Regions from separate parts of the Paenibacillus sp. FSL L8-0340 genome, predicted to be linked through region 2. Evidence: predicted binding sites of a transcription regulator. Region 2 holds the regulator's gene; each other region holds the start of a gene.
The links. The regulator Rex, encoded in region 2, represses fermentation and respiration genes when NADH is low (regulators of the CRP and FNR family bind a similar motif). The targets are predictions, from matches to a motif close to TTGTGAAATATTTCACAA.
Positions count from the first base shown of each region.

Region 1: the regulator Rex is predicted to act here: its motif matches at 3,142-3,159, upstream of NST07_RS08970 (flavocytochrome c).
Region 3: the regulator Rex is predicted to act here: its motif matches at 5,563-5,580, upstream of NST07_RS34020 (cytochrome ubiquinol oxidase subunit I).

Region 1 is NZ_CP151967.1:1,994,202-2,002,210, reverse strand. Features, by position in the region: gene NST07_RS08980 (hypothetical protein) at 1-82, opposite strand, end outside; gene NST07_RS08975 (FAD-dependent oxidoreductase) at 265-1,503, shown strand; gene NST07_RS08970 (flavocytochrome c) at 1,574-3,124, opposite strand; gene NST07_RS08965 (DUF4367 domain-containing protein) at 3,367-4,524, opposite strand; gene NST07_RS08960 (RNA polymerase sigma factor) at 4,506-5,063, opposite strand; gene NST07_RS08955 (serine hydrolase domain-containing protein) at 5,537-7,033, opposite strand; gene NST07_RS08950 (M14 family metallocarboxypeptidase) at 7,278-8,009, opposite strand, start outside.
Region 2 is NZ_CP151967.1:4,905,649-4,913,657, reverse strand. Features, by position in the region: gene NST07_RS22380 (hypothetical protein) at 1-46, shown strand, start outside; gene dinG (ATP-dependent DNA helicase DinG) at 163-3,024, shown strand; gene NST07_RS22370 (redox-sensing transcriptional repressor Rex) at 3,114-3,806, shown strand; gene NST07_RS22365 (amidohydrolase) at 3,793-5,094, shown strand; gene NST07_RS22360 (DUF5590 domain-containing protein) at 5,156-5,674, shown strand; gene NST07_RS22355 (hypothetical protein) at 6,236-6,421, shown strand; gene NST07_RS22350 (hypothetical protein) at 6,755-7,297, shown strand; gene NST07_RS22345 (AAA family ATPase) at 7,290-8,009, shown strand, end outside.
Region 3 is NZ_CP151967.1:7,415,609-7,423,617, reverse strand. Features, by position in the region: gene yycH (two-component system activity regulator YycH) at 1-942, shown strand, start outside; gene yycI (two-component system regulatory protein YycI) at 1,083-1,826, shown strand; gene NST07_RS34045 (MBL fold metallo-hydrolase) at 1,845-2,651, shown strand; gene NST07_RS34040 (hypothetical protein) at 2,620-2,826, opposite strand; gene NST07_RS34035 (trypsin-like peptidase domain-containing protein) at 3,202-4,449, shown strand; gene NST07_RS34030 (cold-shock protein) at 4,838-5,038, shown strand; gene NST07_RS34025 (cold-shock protein) at 5,240-5,470, shown strand; gene NST07_RS34020 (cytochrome ubiquinol oxidase subunit I) at 5,695-7,104, shown strand; gene cydB (cytochrome d ubiquinol oxidase subunit II) at 7,091-8,009, shown strand, end outside.

The DNA.
Region 1 (8,009 bases), 2.9 Mb from region 2:
TCAACAGATCCTCATTAGAGATGGAGTCAGCGATGTATTCCACTTCTTTACCGCTAAGCGCCTGCATTTGGTTCGATTGCATAGTGTGTATTTCCCTCCTTCTAAATGGTTCAAGCAGTCGTTATTATGCCGCGTACCCAGGCACATTATGTGTGCATGGATGTTATGCGTGCTCCCGGATGAATGCCGGTTAAACCCGTGCATAAGAGCGGGTAAAGCCGGCGAAACTACCCTATCGGTATCTCATAAAGGAGAGATCAACAAATGAAACTAAACAGCGGGCAGCTGCCTTGGGGCAGCTCTTTTCCAAATCCTCCATCATATCCTGCGCTTGAAGGGGATATTACATGCGATTGCCTGATTGTTGGCGGAGGCATGGGCGGAGCCATGTCCTCCTACCGCTTATCTTTAAGCGGAGCAGATATAGTTCTCATTGATAAAAGAGCAATTGGAGGCGGAAGCTCCCATGCCAATACCGGCCTGCTGCAGATAGCCAATGACAAATCGCTGACTGCGTGCATGAATACGTTTGGGGAAGCAAACGGTGTGCTGTTCTATAAGCTATGCCAGCAGGCTACACAGAGAATTCTGGAGCTGTCTGACAAGTTGAACATTGATCCGCACATTATTCCCCGCAGCAGCCTGCTGTATGCAAGCACACCGGAGGATGTACCAGCTCTGGAGCTGGAGCATGAGAATCTGGTATCGCACGGCTTTGATTCGGAATTCTGGGAGCAGGACAAGGTCAGCTCACATTACGCCTTCTCCAAACCAGCCGCGCTGTATTCCAAGGGCGATGCGGAGACTAATCCTTTCCGTACTGTTCACAGCCTGATTGACAAGGCCCGTGACAACGGAGTCCGCGTCTATGAGCATACCCGGGCAAGGCATTATGAATACAGCACCGAGGGTGTAACCTGCATTACCGGGAACGGACGGATCTTCGCCAAGAAGGTGATTTTTGCCTTGGGCTACGAAACCCAGGAGATGAAAAAAGACCGTGGCGCTAAGCTCATTAATACCTACGCCATTATGACAAAACCGCTTAAACATTTGCCTAAGTGGTATGAGCGGAGCCTGATCTGGGAAACTGCCCGCCCGTACCTCTATTTCCGTACTACGCCGGATAACCGCATTATTGCGGGAGGCAAAGATGAGCCGTTGACCGATCCGGAGCGCCGGGATATCCGCGTGCTCTCCCAGGGCCAGCGGCTGCTTGAAGAGCTGGAAGCCCTTTTCCCGGAAATCCGGGGGATTGAAACAGAATATTCATGGGGAGGCGTCTTCGGCTCTACCCGGGACGGACTGCCCTATATAGGCCCTCATCCAGAATTTCCGCATTGCTATTTCATTGAAGGCTATGGCGGAAACGGCACGGTCTACAGCATGATCGCTGCCGAGCTTATGGCCGACACCCTTGCCGGCAATTACCGGCAGGAACTTGAGCTGTTCTCGCTGACCCGGACAACGAAGCCGTCTCCTTCTCCCGCCGTACAGGCATAAAAGCAGCAAAAAGCTTGGACTCTGTTGAGCCCAAGCTTTTGTTTTGCCTAGTAGAAGAGGTATTGATTACTTATTGTGCTTTTACAAATTCAGCAGATTTAATACCTGCTTGACGGCCGAAAATAATGATTTCCGCTACAGAGTTGCCGCCAATCCGGTTTTGTCCGTGCAGTCCGCCCACAACTTCCCCAGCCGCAAATAGTCCTGTAATAGGTTTGCCGTCTTTATTCAGCACTTCTGTGTTCGTGTTAATTTTTACGCCGCCCATCGTGTAATGAATCCCGGGGCCGATTTTAATTGCATAGTATGGCGAACCGGACAAGTCATTGTCCATTCCTGTAGTTCTGCCAAATTCAGCATCCTTTTTATTCTTCACCGAGCTGTTCCAGGTATCCAGTGTCTTTTGCAGCTGATCTGCCGGGACATTCATTTCTTTGGCCAATGCCTCGATAGAATCTCCTTGGATCACAAAGCCCATCTTTTCGTACTGTTCAATCGCTTTAACACGGGTCTTTACGCCGGAATCAAATACAAGGAAAGCTGATTTCTCAGGAAGTGTATTGATTGCAGCCGTGACTTTGTCCCGGGTGTCCAGTTCATTGGTGAACCGTTTGCCTTCACTTGAGACAAGCAAAGCGCCTTCACCGCGGACAGCTTCCCCAATGAGATAGGATTTCTCCTGCTGCACCGTCGGGTGAACCTGAATTTGATCCATATCGACTGTCGTGCCGCCGAGCTTCTCAATCATCTGGATGCCGTCACCGGTGCTGCCGATCTGGTTTGTAGTCACATATCCTTCCAAGTCAGGTCTCACTTTAGAAATCATATCCATATTTGCGCCGAAACCGCCGGTCGTCACAATTACAGCAGCTGCTGTAATTGTTTTTTCATCCTTTTGGTTAAAGAGGACTTTAACGCCGTTTGCCTTGCCGTCTTTTTCAGTTATCTCCTTGACATCCGCGTTCACAAAAAGCGGGATGCCTTTTTCTTGTACGTTTTTCACCAAACCTTTGACAAGGTATTGTCCAACCGCTGAACCATCTTCAGGACGGTGTGTACGTTTTTCCTTCATCCCGCCAGTAATCGTGATGTTGTTCAAGCGAATTCCGATGGAATCCAACCAATCAATAGCGCTTGCTGAATTGTCAACGAAGAAACGGAGCATTTCTTTATCGTTGGTATCATGACCGCCTTTTAATGTCTCTTCATAAAATAAATCATTGCTGTCTTCAATGCCCTGCTCTTTTTGGAATTTCGTTTGCGAAGCGTTCATTCCGGAAGATGACTTTGTTGTATTCCCGCCGGCAACCGGCATTTTTTCCAAAATAACCGGATTCATGCCCTTTTCTTTTGCCTCAAGTGCAGCAGACATTCCAGCCCCGCCTGCACCGACAATGATAATATCATATTTATCTTTTAATTGATCGAACGGTGTATAGCTTGCTTCGGATGCCCCCGAAACGGCTTCAGTTTCTTTTGGCGCGTTTGTCGCGCTGTTCTTGCTCTTGTTCTCATTTGCTTTGCTGCTGGTATTGTTGTTGCTGTTTCCGTTACCGCATCCAGCGATAACAAGCATGACGGAGAGAATGAGAAGAAGAGCAGCTGCTGTTTTCTTTTTCATGTGTAATCTTTGCCCCCTTGTGCATATTTTCACAATAATCATAGCGGCAAAGATGCTGTTCTTGGAAGCTTACGTAATTAAAAAAAACATTTAGTAACTAAAGTAACCGGATTTTGCTGCTGGGGCAGCGGAACGCTTACGGAAGATGGAATATGCAGTCCTTCGCACATGCAAAAAACGCTCGAGGGCTGTCCCGCTATCATAGATAGCGAAACAGCCCTGAGCGTAATATCTGCGTTCGTTTAATGCATCATACTGGCAGCAATGCGGATGACCTCATCCTTGGTCAACTCAGATTTCTCCTGGCGAACCGACACATTATAGACGATCTGCGCTTCGGGGTCAGACCAGACCAGGTTATACGTATACCCCATATCGATCTCCTTGTTGCTGGAGTTTTCGAGATAAATCAGCTGCTTGCCGCCAATCTCAATATTCTCCACCTTTGTCGTTTTGGTCCACGACAGCGGATATGCCGGTTTGTCTTTGTCATCAACACGCGAGGCACCGATTCTCACCTGAACCTTCCCCTTCTTGTACACCAGTGAAGAAGAACGATAGGCAATGTTCTCCGCCTTCTCCACTCTCCAGGTCAGCCGGAAGTTGTCTCCCAGGTCTCTCACGCTTCCGCCTTCAAGCTGCTCCTCATCTGGAACTTTTATGAAAGAAGGCCTGATGGCCGCCTCGTCCAAGGCATACCCTTCCGGCATATACCCCGGCTGCTTCACTATCGGAGCGTTGTGCTTCTCGACACTGGTCTTATAAGTGGAATAGTCCTTGACTATGATCGGCGGGCAGTACAAGCCAAGATGAGATTCTTCTTTCCGGTCTTCACGTGTGATAACATAGGTGGCATACTCTCCAGGAAGCAGCAGCGTCTCAATGTCATTGTAGCCCTTTGAATATTTCATGTTGTAGAGTTTATTCTCTTTGTAGATTTCATCCTCTGTACTCGGCTGTACCTCGGGAGGTAAGGGAATCAAGGGTTCTATCGCCTTCTCTATCATACCACCTGATGTCGTCGCCGGAAGCGGCTTATACGGCAGCACCTTATACTGAGCTCCAGCCCCCTGCCGGACTTCACCGGAATACTGGGTATAGCCGCCGCCCAGCAAGACCAATACAAGGAGTGCCGCCACCCAGCCCTGCACCGGAATCCGCAGGAATCTCCTCCGGCCCCGCCCAGCCGCAGCTTCTGTCTCCAGCCTGCGCATCACGTTAGAAGCCCCTTCGTTTGGCGGAAGTGTCTGCAGCGCTGTCTGCTCTTCTGCAGCAGGTAAGGTCCCGCCAAGCCCGAGCGCTTTCATTACCGGTCCATGAACATCAACGGGGATCAAATTGGCCGAACGGTCTCCATCCTTCAGAAACTGCTCCTCCGAAGTCAATTCACTCTTGCCCATAATTGTTTCTCCTTTCTCTCAATCGCTTTTTTAAGTTTGCCTCTGGTCCGTTCATATCTTTTGCGTGCGGTAGCCGTACTGACGCCCAGAATTTCGCCGATTTCCGCAAACGATTTATCTTCATATATTCGCAGAATCAACAAGTTCCGGTCTTCCACATCAAGCTTCCCCAGGGCGGCCGAGACCGGCTCGCTGAACAGGCGGTTCTCGACCATTTGTTCGGCGCTGTTCACCGCAACCTCCTGCCGGAGCAGCTTGCGCAGTTGAAGCTGAAATTTCTGCCGCCGCAACTGATTCAGACAATGGTGGTAAGCGATCTTGTAGAGCCATGATACGAAATCCGCCTGCGGCTTGTATTGCCCGATATTCTGATAGGCCTTAATCAGGACATCCTGCACCGCATCCTCCGCCTCTTCCTTGCTGTTCAGCAGCCGGAAGCAGTAGAGGTATATCCGCTGCTGGTACAGCCTGATCACATCTGAGAACAGGCGGGCCTCACCGGCCTGTATCCTCTTAATCTTCTCTTCTATAGAATCCACGTTGGTCTCCTTTCTTCTATTTGTGCTGTTACTATAGATATAACACTTGAGCAGCCTTAAGCGTGACATTTAATTATGCCGGTCTCCACAGCAAAAGAGACCAACAGATAAATCCTGTTAATCTCCCTGGTGTAGAGCCTGCTTCCGAAACCGACTGCTCTACTCTAACTCGACGGTCTGGTTGAGGTTAAGCTCTCGGTATCCTGGTTGGTGACCGCTTGAACATGTACATCACCTTCTCGGCCAGGTTGCCGCTTTTCAAGTATTCGGCTGCTTCGGTATGGACCTTAAATCAGAATTACATCCGGGTCATCATAGCCGGTCTTCAGGAACGACTCGCAAATAAAGGCAGGGCACTCCACGATGTAGAATACCAACCTCTGTAAGCGGCCCCGCCTCTACAGAAGCAAAATGCAATTATAGTAACTGAATCTTCCTGCTGGGGCGGTCGGCCCCGGTTCCTCTATTCAATTCTAGCTGGCGATCGTTTTCCCGCTTCCCTTCATTCTGTGCAGACGCAGATTATGAACCCATACAATCAGCTTGGCAGCACCGATCCCGAGAGATAGGATACTCAGGACAAAGACGAGATGTCCAACCCCAGGCAGAAAGGAGACCACCACTCTCCATGGGGCAAAAATATGACTAGGACCGTATAAAACCGTAATCGGCAGCACTACATTAAACAAAAGCAGGCAAAATACGAATACGCTGGTCCGCAACGGGGTAAATCGAAAGCTTTTCTTGCGTTTAAACAGGTTGACAACCGACACTCCCAGCATAATTGCCACTGCTAAACAAGCCAGATCAATGAAAAAATGGGTACCGGCATTGCTGCCCACATCCTCGACTGGCTCGCGGCCATGTATAATGTCAAGAATTCCATCAGCCACCATGCTTAATTTGTAGCCGCGGACCAAATAATCATGGGCATTGATCAATACCACAACACCTACGTCCCCGTCCAGCTTCATATCGGCGTGAAAGCTCTCAACATCACCCGCATGCTGAACAATACCATTAATGATCTCCCAGCCCATACCGTATTCACTGCCGTCGGTGGTAGGGTCTTTTATGGCCGGCTGATGCATTTCCGCAACACTTTCCGCAGTTGCCACGCTATGATTATGGAACCTTCCGCCATTGTTTTGCGCAATTAAATAATGGTTCATATCTTCTGCGCTTGAGATCAGATAGGCGGACGCAAGCATAGATTGGTTGTCCGGCTGCTCAAAAGGAACCATGAAACCAAAGACGGATTTGTAGCCTGTGGCCAATCCCTGTAGTTTCGCTTCGGGTGTAGAAGTAAAACTGTTCTGCATATCCAGAGGAGCATACACATGATCCTGAATATATTCAGCATAAGACTTGCCGGAAACGGCCTGAATAATTCCCCCCAGTATATCGTAATTGAAATTGGAATATTGAAACTTGTTGCCGACGGCCTCGGTTAAAGGTGTGTCTTTCAGATTATGTATAAGTGCATCTATAGTTGGCATTGTGTTGGTAAAAGCTGACCGCCCATGTAAAGTGGACAGTCCGCTGTTCTGATTCAGTAAATGCCGGACCAGAATGGTTTTGGATGCTTCCTTGTCCGCAAGCTCGAAGTCCGGTAAGTAGTGCTGCACCGGCGCATCCAGGTCAATTTTCCCTTGCTCAACCAATTGCATGATGCCCAGCGCCGTAAACGATTTGGAGACGGAGCCTAGAATAAAAGGGGTTTGTGCTGTAACGGGCTGGCCATCGGGGCCGGAAATTCCATATCCCTTGGTGTAGACGGTCTGGTCTCCCTGCACAATGCCGACAGCCACACCCGGAATATCCAGCTTCTCGCGCATCGTTTCCACAAACTTGTCAATTTGGGCCGTATCTACAGCAAGTGGAGCCGCTTCCGCATGGGCCACCCCCTGTTGCAGTAAGGGCAGCACGCTGCCTGTGACCATAACCAATACGATCATTAATGTTTGCATTATAGTCCGCTGTATTGTTATCATCTCTCTTTACCTCTTCTCCTGATTCTGTCCCTTCTCTTGTTGGACGTATGGATCAAGAATATCCTTTCAACCTTTCGGCTATATTTCGAGAATCTTAAGTTAATCTTAAATAGCCTGGTGCAGATGCTTATACATGGCTGAAAATGAAAACGGCAGACCTGAAATTTCGGGTCTGCCGTTTTCGCATGATGCTATGATTTAACGGTCACTTCCGCAACACTCACCGTCCAACATTTCCACTGCCTTCTGCAGAGCTGCTTTCTTCAGAGACGCCGCTGCTTTCCGCTGCGTTACTGTTCTCTCCGGTGGGTGCTCCTCCTTCATTAATGCTATTGCTTTCAGTTTCGGCGCTATTATTTACTTCCTCTGCACCCTGCGGCACTGCCGTAGGGTGCGCAGCCTCTACCAGAGTAAGCGAAGTTCCGTCAATCCACCACGTCCCGTTCAAGCTCGAGACCAGCAGCCAATTGGTGTATTTACCTTTGACCTGTACCTCCTGTGGCGGAAGGATGCCCGCCTTAGGAGCCAGAAGATCAGGATACTTATACAGCTTTGTTTGTGCATTCAATTGAGCAGTGGCTTCTACTGCCTCTACGACAACCAATGTCCCAGGTGCAGGACAAATCCAACCCACACCGCTGCCGTACTTGATCTGGAACCAGTTTCCCTTACGTGCGATTACATATACTTCCTGCGGCTGCTGCGTGCCTATGGCTGGCGAATTGCCGGTACCGGAGAATACTGCCGATTGGGTGAACAGATTCATGGGTAGCCCAACCTGCTCCAGCGTCTGCTTCTTGAGCCAAAGATCATAGGAGACCGCAGCTGCATACACTCCGACTTTCTTATTCTTCGCCCAGATGTTATTAAAAGCGCTGAGCGGCAGTGGCCCTTCACCGGCGTACGAGCCGATTTCAATCGTAAGGCCAGGCCGTTTAAACTCCTGGATGAA
Region 2 (8,009 bases):
GGGAGGGAAGCTGCAATTCGGAAAACAGCTTGTTTCGCTTTTGTAATCATAGCCCACTCATTTAAGCGATGCATCCACTTCAACAAGCGGTGTGCATCGCCTTTTTTCGTAACTTCTGTTATGCTGATAAAGAGTCTCAAGTGAAAGGGAATAGAACTTATAATGAAATTTGCCGTGCTTGATTTTGAAACTACGGGAACCCAATCTGTGGGTGAGATCATCCAGGTTGGCCTTGCCATTATAGAAGAAGACCGGTCCATCTCCCGGGTGTATGGTTCTTACGTCAAGCCCGGAACACCGATTCCTCCTTTTATTACGGGCTTGACCGGTATCACCGATGAAGATGTGAAGGATGCGCCAGAGCTGGATGAGATGATGATGGAGCTCGTCCCGCTGCTTGACGATGTAGTGCTTGTTGGACATAATGTTGCTTTTGATTTCCATTTTTTGCAGAATGCTTTAGACCGCTGCGGCTATTTGCCGTTTCAGGGACGGATTCTGGATACGATCGATTTCCTTAAAATATGCTTTCCGTCACTAACGACCTATCAGCTGGGTGCGGTAAGTAACCATTTTGGCATCACTCATGACCGTCCGCACCAGGCGGACAGTGACGCAGAAGCTACAGCGATTGTGTTGCTTAAATGTCTCGAAGAGCTGTATAGTTTGCCTCTGCTGACCATTCAGCGTCTTAACGAGCTGTTTGCCGATGAAGACAGTGACTTGGCCTGGTATTTTGACGGCCTGCTGCGGGAGCACGAGATGGAGACCTTCCAGCCGGAAGGAGAGCTGAATTTTTACCGTCAGCTTGCACTGGCTGTAGGCGACTGGACTGAGCTGGCGCCTCCAAGAGAAGAAGGTGTTGGCAATCCTGTGGAGAATGTATCCTTTGGGGATTATATGGCCGAGGTGACCAAACGGCTTAAGGATACGCTTCCGCAATATGAAAGCCGGGAAGCCCAGGAGATCATGATTGGCGAAGTGAATACGGCCCTTCAGGAGGACAAACATCTGCTGATCGAGGCAGGCACCGGAACCGGCAAATCGCTCGGTTATCTGCTGCCGGCCATTTATCAGAGCGTACGTACCGGGCAGAAGGTTATGGTCAGCACCCATACCATTAACCTTCAGGATCAGCTGCGCGAACGCGATATCCCGCTTCTGACCAGTGTTGTGCCTTTCCCGTTTAAGGCTGCGATATTCAAGGGGAGAGGGCACTATTTGTGTCTGCGCAAGTTTGAACATAAAATAAATAAAAAAGACTTCGTAAGTCCCCGGGAAGAAGCGCTTACGGCAGCGCAAATGATCGTATGGCTGACCCAGACGGAATCGGGTGACGATGAGGAGCTGAATTTGAGCGGTCGCGGCGGGGATTTCTGGGAGACGGTAGCCAGTGATACCGATTCCTGTCTGGGCCGTTCCTGTCCGTGGTTCCGCAAATGCTACTACCACCGGGCCAAACATGAAGCAGGGATTGCCGATGTGGTCATTACCAATCACTCCAAGCTGTTCGCAGACGTCAAAGCCGGGCACCAGCTGCTTCCGGCTTATGAGCATCTTGTCATTGACGAGGCCCATCATTTGGAGGATGTGGCGGGCAAGCATCTGGGCATGCAAATGAAGTATTTCACGGTAGCTCACACGCTTACAAGGCTGTATAAAGACAGCCGCAGCGGCCAGCTGCCGGCACTGCGTCAGACTCTGCAGTCCTCGGGCAGTGAGCAGGCTTCGGAGTGGAGCGGCGTAATTGATAAAATCTATCCCGACCTGCTTACCGTGAAGGAAACTTGGGATACACTGAGCGACAAGCTGTTCGGCCTATTGCCCGAACGCAGCGATGCAGCGGCAGGTGAAGCCGGCCAGCTGGTCACACGCCTGCTTCCCGGCAGCAAGCCCAAAGATTGGGAAGAGCTGGCGGCGCTGGAGAATACGCTGCACTTAGCCCTGAGCGACATCATCCGCAGGGGTGACAAAATGCTCAGCGAGATGCGCGATACGGAGAGTCAATCGTCTTCGGACAGCCTGGTGACTGATATCGGAGGCTTATTCAAGGATTTGGCATCCATCCGGGAACAAATCCGCTTCTTTATGGGTCTCAGTGACGATAATATCGTGTACTGGATGGAAGGGAGCGGCAACTACCGGGGCAAGTCGCTTCAGCTCTACGCCGTGCCTGTCGATGTAAGCAGCCAGCTCAAGGATCTGTTCTTCGACAAGAAGAAGAGCATAGTGCTGACCTCGGCCACGTTATCGGTCGACAAGTCCTTTCAGTTCATGATTGACAACCTTGGTCTTTCTGAAGCCTCAGAGCAAGGGCGTCTCATGACAGCGCTGCTGCCTTCACCGTTCAAGTACCGTGAACAGGCGCTGCTTGTCATCCCGCGCGATTTCCCCAGTGTTAAGGGCAGCGTAGGCGATGCGCGTTTTGTAGACAAGCTGGTGCATTCGCTGGCTGAAGCGGCGGCGGCGACCAAGGGGCGGATGCTGGTGCTGTTCACCTCCTACAAAATGCTGCGCCAGGTTTATGATCCGCTGAAAGAGGCCTTGGCTTCCCAGGACATTACGGTTTTGGGCCAGGGTGTGGAGGGAGGCAGCCGCAGCAAGCTGATCCGGCGTTTTCAGGACAGCTCTGCATCGGTATTGCTTGGAACAAGCAGTTTCTGGGAAGGAGTCGACATCCCTGGCGAGGCGCTGACCTGTCTTGCGATTGTAAGGCTGCCGTTTCAGCCGCCGAATCATCCGCTTGCTGAGGCAAAGGCAGAGCTTCTGCAGGCCCAGAAGAAGAATCCTTTTATGAAAATGTCTGTTCCACAAGCAGTTATCCGGTTCAAGCAGGGTTTTGGACGATTGGTTCGTACAGCGCAAGACCGGGGAATTGTTATTGTATATGATACCAGGGTCATCGAAGCTTATTACGGGAAGTACTTCCTGTATTCACTCCCTGGTCCGAAGATGGAGCACATGCTTACCGATCAGATGGTTCCGCGGATTGCGGAATGGCTTGACGAGGGCGGCGTTTCCTAATCTGTCATTGTATATAAATTTTTTTTATCTCTTTGTGCCATAGGCTGTGTCCCGTTCGTGGAGCGGGCACTGCACGTGGTTATCATACGATATCGCGTCAGTGCAATTCTAAATTAGGAGGAGAAAACATGAAATCGGATAAAATATCGGAGGCCGTCGTTCGCAGACTCCCAGTGTACCTGCGTTTCCTGAACGATCTCCAAAAGCGTGAAATCTCAACCGTTTCTTCTCAGGAACTCGGGCAGAAGCTGGACCTTAATCCGGCGCAGATTCGTAAGGATCTGGCCTATTTTGGTGATTTCGGCAGAAAAGGCATTGGATATGACGTGTCTTATCTCATCGAAAAGATCCGTCATATTCTGAAGCTGGATCAACAAATCAATGTGGCCCTGGTAGGTGCCGGTAACCTCGGTCATGCCTTGTCCAATTACAATGCTTATCTGAAGGATACTATGAAAATCACCGCTGTATTTGATTCTTACGCTCCCAAGATTGGACAAAAGATCAACTCTCTTACGGTTCAGCCAATGGAGGAGCTGAGTCAGACCATCCGTGATCAGGGAATCCGGATCGGGATCATCACTGTACCGGACAGCGAGGCACAGAATGTGGCTGATATTCTGGTAGAATCGGGCATCGAGGCGATCCTGAATTTTGCACCGGTCATTCTGAAGACACCTGCAACCATCCGGATTCATGCTGCCGACTTTACGACTGATCTGCAAAGTCTGGCGTATTATTTACATGATGGAAAGGAAGGAATTACAGATGAGCAGCAATAAGATGATAATTGCAAACGGACGTTTTCTGGTTCCCGGAAGCGAGAAGCCGGTCCTGAGCGGTTATATGACTATAGAAAATGATTTGATCACATACATAGGGGAAGAGAAACCCGTTTTTGAACAAGGCACAGTGACGCTCGACGGCAGCCGCCTGCTGTTCATGCCGGGTCTGGTCAATACCCATGGCCATGCTGCGATGTCGCTGCTGCGCGGCTACGGGGATGATATGGTCCTTCAAGCCTGGCTGCAGGAGAAAATGTGGCCGATGGAGGAGAAGTTTACGGGAGATGATGTCTACTGGGGCACTTCCTTATCCGTTCTGGAGATGCTGAAAGGCGGCACAACCACCTTTTTGGATATGTATGATCATATGGACCGGGTGGCCGAGGTGGTCGAACATTCCGGCATCCGTGCGGTGCTGATGCGCGGTGTTATTGGTCTATGTCCTGAAGAGGTGCAGAACCAGAAGCTTGCGGAAGCTGTTGCGTTCGCCCGCAACTGGCACGGCAAGGCTGACGGCAAAATTACAACCATGATTTCACCGCATGCCCCGTATACTTGTCCTCCGGACTTTTTCATGCGGTTTGTGCAGGCAGCACATGATCTGGACCTGCCGATGCATACGCATATGTCGGAAACGCTGCGTGAAGTGGAGCAGAATGCCGCTGATTACGGCCTGCGTCCTGTAGCGCACCTGGAGAAGCTGGGAATGTTCACCCGCCCGTCCTTAATCGCCCATGGTGTCCATCTGAACGATGAGGAGATCGAAATCCTCGCCCGCCACAAGGTGGGGGTGTCCCATAACCCGGGCAGCAACCTGAAGCTGGCCAGCGGGGTTGCGCGGGTGCCTGAGCTGCTGAGAGCCGGAGTCAAAGTTTCGCTGGGTACGGACGGGGCGGCAAGCAACAATAATCTCGATATGTTCGAGGAAATGCGGCTTGCAGCACTGATCCATAAGGGCGTCAGCGGGGATCCTACCGCAGTTCCCGCACCGGAAGCGCTGCTGATGGCCACGCAGTACGGGGCGGAATCAATCTTCCTGAACCAGGTGGGCCGCCTTGCAGCAGGGATGAAGGCTGATTTTATTGCGATTGATATCGACCAGCCCCATTTACTGCCGCATAGCGACTTGCTCTCCCACGCCGTGTATTCGGCCAGCGCCAAGGATGTCGAGCATGTCTGGGTGAACGGCAAGCAGATTGTGAAGCATGGTCAGTGCCTAACACTGGACGAGGAAGAAATCCGCCGGAAGGCGCAAGAAACTTTTGAAGGGCTGCTGAAGCGTTAATTCGACTGCCGCCGTAGTTGACATTATGACGTTTCATATATTAAGGAAAGGAAGCTGCATTTTGAGGAAAAGGAAAAAATGGCTTCTGCTGGGGATCGCTCTGTTTCTGCTCATTTTGTTCGGTCTAAGCCAATTTTATGCCTATATCATGAAGGACCAATGGAATGAACGCAGCGCGGCCAAAGAAGTTGCCAAGACCCGGGCGGGACTTACTGAGATATCCAAGGCGCAAAAATCGGTATGGGACGAAAATTCAGTGTACTGGGTGCTGACAGGGAAAAATAAAGCCGGTACGGATCTGATGGTGTGGGTACGTTTCACCGTAGACGGTAAGCCGGCCGGCGGTGATAACGGAGTTTATGCGGAAGAGCTGGCCAAAGGAACCTCGGAGAAGCAAATCCGCTCCATTATAGCCTCCCAGCTACCCGGCGTCGATATTAAACGGCTGCTTCCGGGAGTATATAATGGAGAGTACGCCTGGCAGCTTTTTTACAAGCAGGAGGGACGTTATTATTACAAGTTCTTTCGTTTTGCGGATGGTACAGCAATCGGGGATGGATATACTTTGCCGAGCAAGTAGAGGCAGGCTTGCAATAACAAATGAAAAGCGGACAAAGCGGACAAAGCGGACCAGTGCTTGTCCGCTTTTTTGCATAATATTGCTAATAAGTTGAACTAAAGCGCAACCGAGGCAAAAGCAGCAGAGGGGAATTTTGGAACTGTAGGAGCGATAGGCATTTTTTTACTCTGACATTTTGTGAAATTTATATCCTATCTTTTTTCAAGGTATCCCAATTTGATCCGGTTGCTGCTAAAGAGTTAAACCGCCGGAACCCCGTAGACCCACCGGCTTTCAAAGAAGATTATGATTTTGTTCAGGTGAACTCAGAAATGCTTGAGGCAGGAGTACATAAAATAAGGCGCGATATTACGTTGTCCTGTTCCAGAGAAACCGCAAAAAACGCCTGGGTTCAGCATGAGCTGGCTGCCAGAATCAAGAATTACATAACGCAGAGAATTCAGGGGGGGGCTATGGAGAAGAATTCCATGGGTGCAAGATATTACAAACTGTCTGAACTCTTGAAAGGTGAGAAAATTGTAACAAGCAGTAGATAAAATTAGTTGATGATGGGGGAAGGTCGTGGATTATTTAACGTTAGCGGTGTACGTAGTTTCTCTTGCAGTTGGATTGGGAGCAGTGAAATATGGGAGAATGAACAAAAGGAGGAAGCTGGTGGCTCTTGGCTTTATTATCCTTTCCTTTGAAATAGCCTTGCCAGTCCTTTCATTTGCCGCCGGGTTTATGGATGCTGTGGGTATATATTGATGATACTGAGTACATAACGAAGTATATACAAATAGCAATATCGAAGTCAGGAGAAATTAATATATTAGCAGAATAGAAAAGGGCCTGAATGGATTAATCATTCAGGTCCTTTTTGCCGATAAAGGAGCAAGGATTGAAGGGAATGCCCAGAAATTAGTATCAAAAATTTTAAATATATTCACACTTTCGTGCGAAATCGTATATACACCTGTGATATACTTCTACTTGTATTAAGACATGCTTAAGAGCATGTCAGTCTCGGATGGGCGCTAGACACGCTATTTATTGCAAATCATATATTTAAGTTTGGTCAACTTGAGAGGAGGACGTTTCTTGAAACTGCGTCTTGTGCCTGTACTGCTAACGTCTCTGTTGTCTGCTGCACTGCTCTTTGGCAGCTTTTATGCTTATCGTCAATTTGCGGTCCATGAGCCGCTTGATAAGATAGTATCGGCTTATGAAGGTGTTAATCATTCACATATTACTATTAACCGCAATGAGGTAACCTTGAAACTGGATTTGAAACCTGGCACGAAATTGCGCGAGCTGGTGCAATACGTGAACACTGAAGGCAAGTCAGCCATTAATGGACGGTCGCTCAAGCTGGACGTTGATCAGCATTCCAGTAAACTGCTGGACGAATATTGGGATAAAGCGATGTTCTCAGTAGCAGAAGCGATGGAAAGCAAAAAGTATACACTTATACCTGCTAAACTAGATGGATTGAAAGAGCAATTTCAGGAATACAAGAATGTAACTGCAACAACTGAAATTGATGACAACAACGTCTATGTGAGCCTGAGCAACGGTGAAGAGAGCAAGTTCATCATTTTACCGCGTGCAGCGGCAACGATGGGAGTGTGGAACAATGCCTAAGTGGTGGAAAGAGATTATAGCCGGATTTGTTCCGGTCCTGCTGATATTTATGGCTTTTGTGGGCATTAACATTATTCCTGTCATCATAGCAGCCGGTATGGTTTGTGCACTCCTGGTGATCGCCCATTTGCGCGGCGGGTTGACGGTGAATGCGGGCGGGGACAAGAAACGCAAGAAGAATGGCCCTTCCAAGCTTACGTTTGAAGAAATCGGCGGTCAGGATAACGCGAAGCAGGAGTTGCGGGAAGCGCTTGATTTCCTGATCCGGCACGAAGAAATCAGCAAGTTCGGGATTCGTCCGCTTAAAGGGATCTTGCTTACAGGCCCTCCGGGAACTGGTAAAACGCTGATGGCCAAGGCTGCGGCTCATTATACCAATTCCGTGTTCGTTGCCGCTTCAGGCAGTGAATTCGTGGAAATGTACGTCGGTGTCGGTGCCGGACGTGTCCGTGACTTGTTCAAGGATGCCCGGACCCGTGCAGTGAAAGAGAATAAGCAAAGCGCCATTATCTTTATTGATGAAATTGATGTTATCGGCGGCAAACGTGAAGGTGGCCAGCAGCGTGAATACGATCAGACGCTTAATCAGCTGCTGACCGAGATGGACGGGATCTATAACAATGATACACCGCGCATTCTGCTTGTTGCGGCAACAAACCGCAAGGAAATGCTGGATTCAGCGCTGCTGCGTCCCGGCCGCTTTGACCGTCAT
Region 3 (8,009 bases), 2.5 Mb from region 2:
AATTCGGGCATTGAGCTGTCCTTTGGTGCCGGCATTCCGGTAACCTTGCTGCAGCGGGTAATGCAGCTCGCTCCCGATTCGCTGTTCCAGGGAGAGAGCATTGACCGGATATGGATTTACAATATTAAAAATGATTCCAAGGCACATGCCGTCTTTTTCAGTACTAGAGGCGATATCGTATATGAAGCGGCTAAGGCCGATTTGACCGTTCAGGACGTGCAGCAGCATGTAGATTTCGGTACGAATTGGACGCCATACACCGCAGTAAATGGCGATTATTATGTGCCGGAAGAAAAAATATCGCTGGTTGAGGTGGAAATGCCCTCCGGCATGTACACCATTGAACAAATGCAGAACAATCTATTCTTTGATGCCGGTAGCACCAGATATATTCCAGAGAAGGATGGCTCAAAGATTTATACAGACAGCAAACGCAGCCTGCAGGTTGATCAGGAACAGAACTGGATGAGCTATAGCGATCCGGCTGCGCTTCCTGCGGGTGAGAGTACACCTGCGAAGGATGCCCTGGAAGCGGTGGATTTTGTCAACAAGCATGGTGGATGGAACGGTACATACCGTCTGGCATCAACGGAGGAGGGCAACCAGGAGCTGACCGTTTCCTTCCAGCAGTACTACGGTTCTTATCCGATTATGAGCAAGCCAAAGCTGCAGTATGGTGTTATTAACCTGGAGCTGCAGCAGGGCACAGTATCCTCCTATGAGCGATCGCTGATGTATACAGAAGAGGGAAAAGCCGTTAAACAGGTTGTGGAGCTTCCCGGTGGCGATGAGCTGCGGGCTAAGCTGGCCCAATTCAGCGAAGCTTCGCCTGTGAAGGATTTGACCCCGGCCTATGTTGCTTCAGTAAACGGGGAGAAGCTGAAGCTCCTGCCGGTATGGCGGGTAACGCTCCGTGACGGCACTTTCCTTACACTGAACTAGAGTAATAGACGCGCGGGAATTCACACGACGAAGCAGAATCACGAAGTAAATGCTCACAAACGAAGCAAATGCTTCCGAAGCTAGTTTGTTCGAAGCAAATTCAATGAAGTAAATGCTCACAAACTTTAAGGAGGAGCGGTATGGACTGGGGAAGAGCCAAAAATGTGCTGATTTACGCCTTTCTGGTATTGAATCTGCTGCTTTGTTATCAGCTCTGGATGGACTTGCGCGATCAGGCCAGTGCCAATCTGGATTTCACTTCCCTGTCCGCAGAAACGCAGGCGGTGATGGAACAGAAGGGGATTCGTGTGTTGTGTCCCATTCCGGCTGCCACTCCGCAGCTGCCCGATATCACTTACCGCTACTCCGGGGAAGAGCAGAATGAGGAGCCGGTTGAACTGAAGGTGCCGATAGACAGCAAGCTGATTTATTCATCATTTGCCGAACTGAGCAGTTCACTGGCAGACCAGATCACAGACATCGCCAATTATCGCTTTGATTCGCAGGAGAGCGAGGTCGGCAAATTTGTACTTCATCCACTGGTTGACCATAAATGGTCTTTATTCAGAGTGCGGCTTGAGTTGATAAACAGCGATCAAAAAATTGTGGCTTACCGTTGGCCTAAGATTGAAATCGGAGCTACAAACAGTGACGAAGATATCCAGAAGGTGCTTCCGGCCTCACAGGCACTCAGCAGCCTGATTGAGAAATATTTTCCGGCGGATTCGGTAGTTAAAGAGATTGAGCTTGGCTATTATGGGGAATTGTTCAACTCTGAAAGCCAGGTGGCTTCGCCAATGTGGCGCTTTATGCTGGAGAACGGCAACGCCTATTACGTCGATGCCATCAGTGCGGACATCATCAGTCCGAAGACAACAGAGTAGAAGGAGCAGGAGAGAGATATGGGGATTTCATTTACGGTACTGTCCAGCGGTTCTACCGGCAACGTAACAGTGGTGCGAAACGGGGAAACGGCGCTTATGATCGACGCGGGCCTCAGCGCCAAACGAATCGACGAGCTGCTCGCGATGCGTGAGATGACAGGCAAGGAGATAGACGGAATACTGGTTACGCATGAGCACTCGGACCATATCAAGGGACTTGGAGCGATGGCCCGCAAATACGATCTTCCGATCTACGCCAACTCCAATACCTGGGGGGCGATTGAGAAGGGGATAGGCACTATTGCCGAGCATAACCGGATTATTATGGAGACCGGACAGCACAGGGATTTCGGCAGTCTGCGGGTAGAGTCATTTGCAATCTCCCATGATGCGGCTGAACCGGTAGGGTACAATTTTTATGACGGCAAGGAGAAGCTTTGTGTTGCTACGGATCTTGGGTATGTTAGTGATAAAGTGCGGACGGCGATTGCCGATTCGGATGTGCTGGTACTGGAGGCCAACCACGATATAGAGATGCTGAGAATGGGGCGTTATCCGTGGAATACGAAACGGCGGATTCTTGGCGATTTAGGCCATCTCTCCAATGAGGCGGCGGGAGCGGCACTAAGCGAGATTCTTACCGGACGGACCAAACGGACCTATCTGGCTCACTTAAGCCGGGATCACAATATGATGGATTTAGCCAAAATGTCGGTGCGCGGGGCAATGGAAGACCGGGGCTGCTTTTTCAGAGACAGTGAGTTCAGATTGTGTGATACCTATTATGACCAGCCTACGCCGTGGGATAAGGTGAGCCAGTCATAAGCTGGTCTACCTCCGTAATTTTACGTTCCAACTCTTGGCGTGAGAAAAGCCCTTTATCAATCAACAGCTCGATCATAGCGCTTTGAACCAGGATCAGATGATAGTGTTCATCCTTAAGGTCACCCAGTTTGCCGATAAATTGCACCAGATCCATACTTGTTGAAAAAGATTCCATATTTATTCCTCCTTTTGAGCTAAACGAAAGCTGATCTGTAAAAAATTTGTAGGTTTTTGCGTCAGAAAAAACGTGGGTGCTAGCCCTGCCTGTGATACAATCATAAAGAGCAGAATTTAGCCTGAGTTTAAATAGTACTTCTATTATTGTAGTCTTTTAAGTTGGAAAATATTCCGGATTGAAGCTTATCCTTTTTTAATATGTTGCAAGAATAGGAGACCCCTTGCGCTTATAACACACACATTTGTGGTGAATGAATGAAGTGAAACCTTTTAGAGCTTTCAGGAGTCTAAGAGATAAAGCGGAAAGCTCGGGCGTGGTTGCTTGGCGTTCAGGTTATGGATGCAGTGGCAATAGAGGGGAGAGGATGTAACGGTGGGACTGTTTGATGATGATTTTTATTCAACCAAGGTACCTCGGCGCGAAGGCAGAGGGCAGGAACCCTCTAAGGTCTTAACGAGCCGGAATTGGTCTGCCCGCAAATCACGGCGGAGCCTGGCAACTTGGCAGGTGTCTGTCATTAGCTCAGTGATCAGTGCGGTGGTTGCAGTGCTTCTGTTCAGTCTGGCTACAGGCCAGTTGACACAGGAGAAGGCGGAGCAGCCGAAAGTGATTGAGAAGGTGACTGCAAGCAGCGGTGACCCGTATGAACGGATTGTTCAGGCTGCGGCTCTTGTCCGGCCGGCCGTTGTGAGCATAATTAATCATAAAGAAGATAATAAGGAACTTAACATTCTCGATGAGTCGGCACTTGGCTCGGGAGTGATCTATAAGAAGGACGATAACAAGGCCTTTATTATTACCAATAATCATGTGATTGAGGGCTTCGGCAAGCTGGAAGTGGTTACGGTGGATGGTGAGACACGCAAGGCAACACTTGTGGGTACGGATAAAGTAAGTGATATCGCAGTGCTCTCCATTGATGCCAAAGGCATTACCACAGTCGCCCAGATTGGTGATTCCTCCAAGCTGCGGTTTGGGGAGACGGTCATTGCTATCGGCAATCCGCTGGGACTCGGCGATAGCCTGACCTCGGGGATTGTCAGCTACACAGAACGGACCATTCCCGTATCATTGAACCAGGACGGTGTCTATGACTGGGAGCAGGAAGTCATTCAGACAGATGCTGCAATTAACGAGGGCAACAGCGGAGGCGCGCTGGTCGATCTGGACGGCAAGGTGATTGGTATTAATACAATGAAGATTTCCGATACAGGCGTGGAGGGACTTGGTTTTGCCATCCCGGCCAATCATGTTATGGAAACGGCGGGTGAGCTTGAGGCAAACGGGAAGATTTCCCGCTCTTATCTGGGAGTGTATTCCGTGGATTTGAATAACCCTTATGTGCCGCTCGCGGAAGACCAGCGCAAGGAGCTTAATCTGCCAACCACCGTTAAAGACGGAGTAGTTGTGCTGGATGTAGTAGGGCCGGCCAAGGATGCAGGACTGCAGTTCAATGATGTGATTACCAAGTTTGACAATGAACCGATCACATCGACCCTTTCGCTGCGCAAGTATCTGTATGATCACACCAAAATCGGAGATGATCTGAAGATTACTTATTACCGTAACGGAGAGGTAAAACAGGTGACGGTGAAACTTCTTGAAAAACAAAAGGAATAAAAGCGGCATCAGCCGTATATAATAATGTGGCAGTCAAGATCAGCGAGACGGCCCAGCCGTCCTTATTATAAAATTAAGGACGGCATCCGTTTCGAAGTCAAATCATCTGGGTATATTACTTAATATGGATGCAAATCCCCCTTTTTATAAAGACTGGTAGCCCTTACATTGGGAACAACACCTTATAAGGGGAAATACGGATATATTCGGATGTTGGCTTGCCTTTGTAACTCCGGTGTGGTAACATGAGATTAATCATACATTTGATACCTAATTCTCGTATTGAAAAGGGCTGTCAATGGTAATACAACCTTTTTCAATGTGTGAATTTTTTCTTTGTTTGAAGATAAAAAGAACATATTAATTTAAATTTGTGGAGGTAACACACATGCAAACAGGTACAGTTAAATGGTTCAACGCAGAAAAAGGATTCGGTTTCATCGAAGTTGAAGGCGGAAGCGACGTATTCGTTCACTTCAGCGCAATCACTGGCGACGGCTTCAAAACTTTGGACGAAGGCCAACGCGTTGAATTCAACGTTGTTCAAGGCAACCGCGGACCACAAGCCGAAAACGTTGTAAAACTGTAATAATAGAAGCACCGTCCCCGCTTTTGCAAGTTGGGACGGTCTTTTTTTATAAGATCAACTGCTATATCATCATGAAACCACAACATGATCTTGAAGTAGAGCAACTGCAAATGAAGGATTGTAAGCATCTTAGAAAGAGTATAATTGGATGCTTTTTTACTTGTTTCTCAACTTGTAACATAAAGGAAGGGAGGAACGGCAATGAACTACCGGAAGAAGCCTTTAGAGGAAGTACCGGAAGAAAATACCGCAATTTGGGCCTGTACCAATGATGGATGCAACGGATGGATGAGGGATAATTTCGCATTTGAACATGCGCCTTCTTGCCGTCTCTGTCATGCCCCAATGGTTCGCAGCATGAAGATGCTGCCGCAATTGCTTAATTCTAATGGCGATCTCAAATCGCTGAAGAAGGGTATTTCGATTACCTAACCAATGCCTTTATGAGTCAAGCTTTCTATAGAACGACGAACAAATCCAAGACGGTAAAACCGTCTTATTTTTTTTGCTTTCTGAACGTAATATTGTGATATTTGTCACAAATTTATTGTTTTTTAGGCTGAATCCGGGTGTATAATGTGATAATTATCACACTTTAAGCCTTAAATTTTTGACAGAATAGACATAACGAATGGGGAGAAGAAAGGGGAAGAAACATGGATACAGTTATGCTGTCGCGTATACAATTTGCGTCGACGACGATCTTTCATTACTTCTTTGTACCGGTATCTATTGGACTTGCACTCTTGATTGCGATCATGGAGACGATGTATGTCCGAAAAGGCAACGATGAGTACAAAAGAATGGCGCAGTTTTGGGGAAAGCTATTTCTCATTAACTTCGCAGTAGGGGTAGTAACAGGGATATTGCAGGAATTCCAGTTCGGAATGAACTGGTCCGATTATTCCCGCTTTGTCGGGGATGTATTTGGGGCTCCACTTGCCATTGAAGCGCTGCTGGCGTTTTTCCTGGAGTCTACATTTATCGGCCTATGGATTTTCGGCTGGGACAAAGTCTCCAAGAAGATTCATTTACTGTCCATCTGGATGGTAGCGCTGGGAACGATGTTATCGGCATTCTGGATTCTCGCAGCCAATTCCTTTATGCAGCACCCTGTTGGTTTTGCGATGAATAATGGCCGGGCCGAAATGAATGATTTCCTGGCTTTGATGACAAACGGACAATTGCTGGTGGAATTCCCGCATACGGTGCTCGCGGCTTACGCTACAGGGGCATTTCTGGTTACGGGCATCAGTGCCTATAAAATGCTCAAGAAGCAGGATGTGCCTTTCTTTAGAAAATCGTTCGAAATTGCGGCGATTGTCGGCATTGTCTCCTCCATGGGGGTAGCCGTTGCAGGTCATGCCCAAGCGCAGTATCTGGTAGAGACGCAGCCGATGAAGATGGCAGCTACGGAAGCCCTTTGGGAGGACAGTGGTGACCCTGCGGCTTGGACAGCCAGTGCTTTTATCGATCCTGACAATAAATCAAACTCTGGGGAAATCAAGATTCCTTATATGCTGAGTTTCCTGTCCTACAGTAAGTTCTCCGGTGAAGTTAAAGGGATGAATACGCTGCAGGCTGAATACGAACAAAAATACGGCCCGGGGGATTATATCCCGCCTGTGCGTACGACGTTCTGGAGCTTCCGGATCATGGTGGTTGCAGGCACGCTGATGATTGTGCTCGGCATGTATGCGATGTATCTGATGTGGCGCAAAAAGATGGAACGTCCGAACACCTGGTTTATGCGGTTCATGTTCTGGGGGCTGCTGCTTCCGCCAATTGCTAATACTGCAGGCTGGATCATGACAGAGATCGGACGTCAGCCTTGGACGGTATTCGGATTAATGACGACAGAAGACAGTGTGTCTCCTAATATATCGGCTGGACAGGTGCTGTTCTCGGTGATCTCCTTTACGGCGATCTACGCTATTCTGGGAGCGGTGCTGATCGGATTGTTCATCAAAGTTATTAAAAAAGGCCCTTATGCCATGGATAACGATCACGATCACGGTCAGTCGCATGATCCATATAATAAGGAGGGATCGCATGCTTTCTCTTAATGAATTGTGGTTTGTGCTGATTGCGGTATTATTTATCGGATTTTTCTTCCTGGAAGGCTTCGACTTTGGCGTAGGAATGGAAACACAGTTCCTGGCCAAGAATGATACGGAACGCCGGGTGCTGATCAACTCGATCGGGCCGTTCTGGGATGCGAATGAGGTATGGCTGCTGACGGGCGCTGGCGCGATGTTCGCTGCTTTCCCCAACTGGTACGCAACGCTGTTCAGCGGATTCTATATTCCGTTCGTCTTTGCCCTGCTGGCGCTGATTGCCCGCGGTGTCGCCTTTGAATTCAGAGGCAAGCGTGATTCACTGGCCTGGAAAAGAACCTGGGACGCCTGCATCTTCTTCGGCAGCTTCCTTCCGCCGTTCCTGCTGGCAGTAGTGTTCGCGAGCTTCATTAAAGGACTTCCGATTGACGGTGACATGCAGATGTATGCCGGATTCTTCGACATCGTGAATGTGTATACCGTAGTCGCAGGGATTACTGTAGTGCTGCTTTGCCTGGTGCATGGCCTGATGTTCACTACGCTCCGTACGGTTGGTGATCTGCAGGTTCGTGCGCGCAAGCTGGCGCAGAAGCTATTGTTCCCGCTGGCTGCGCTGCTGGTTGCTTTTGTAATTATGACTTACTATATGACAGATGTATTTGAACAACGTGGTGCAATGCTGCTGGTATTAGTGATTCTAGGCATTGCCGCCTTCGTTCTGTCCGGCTATTTCATGACCAAGAAGAAAGACAGCTGGGCGTTCGGGATGACCGGAGCGGTTATGGCTTTGTCGGTGATGTCGATATTTGTGGGCCTGTTCCCACGGGTTATGATCAGCTCTATTGATGAGGCGTTTAACCTGACGATCACCAATGCGGCTTCGGGCCATTATTCACTGAAGGTGATGTCGATTG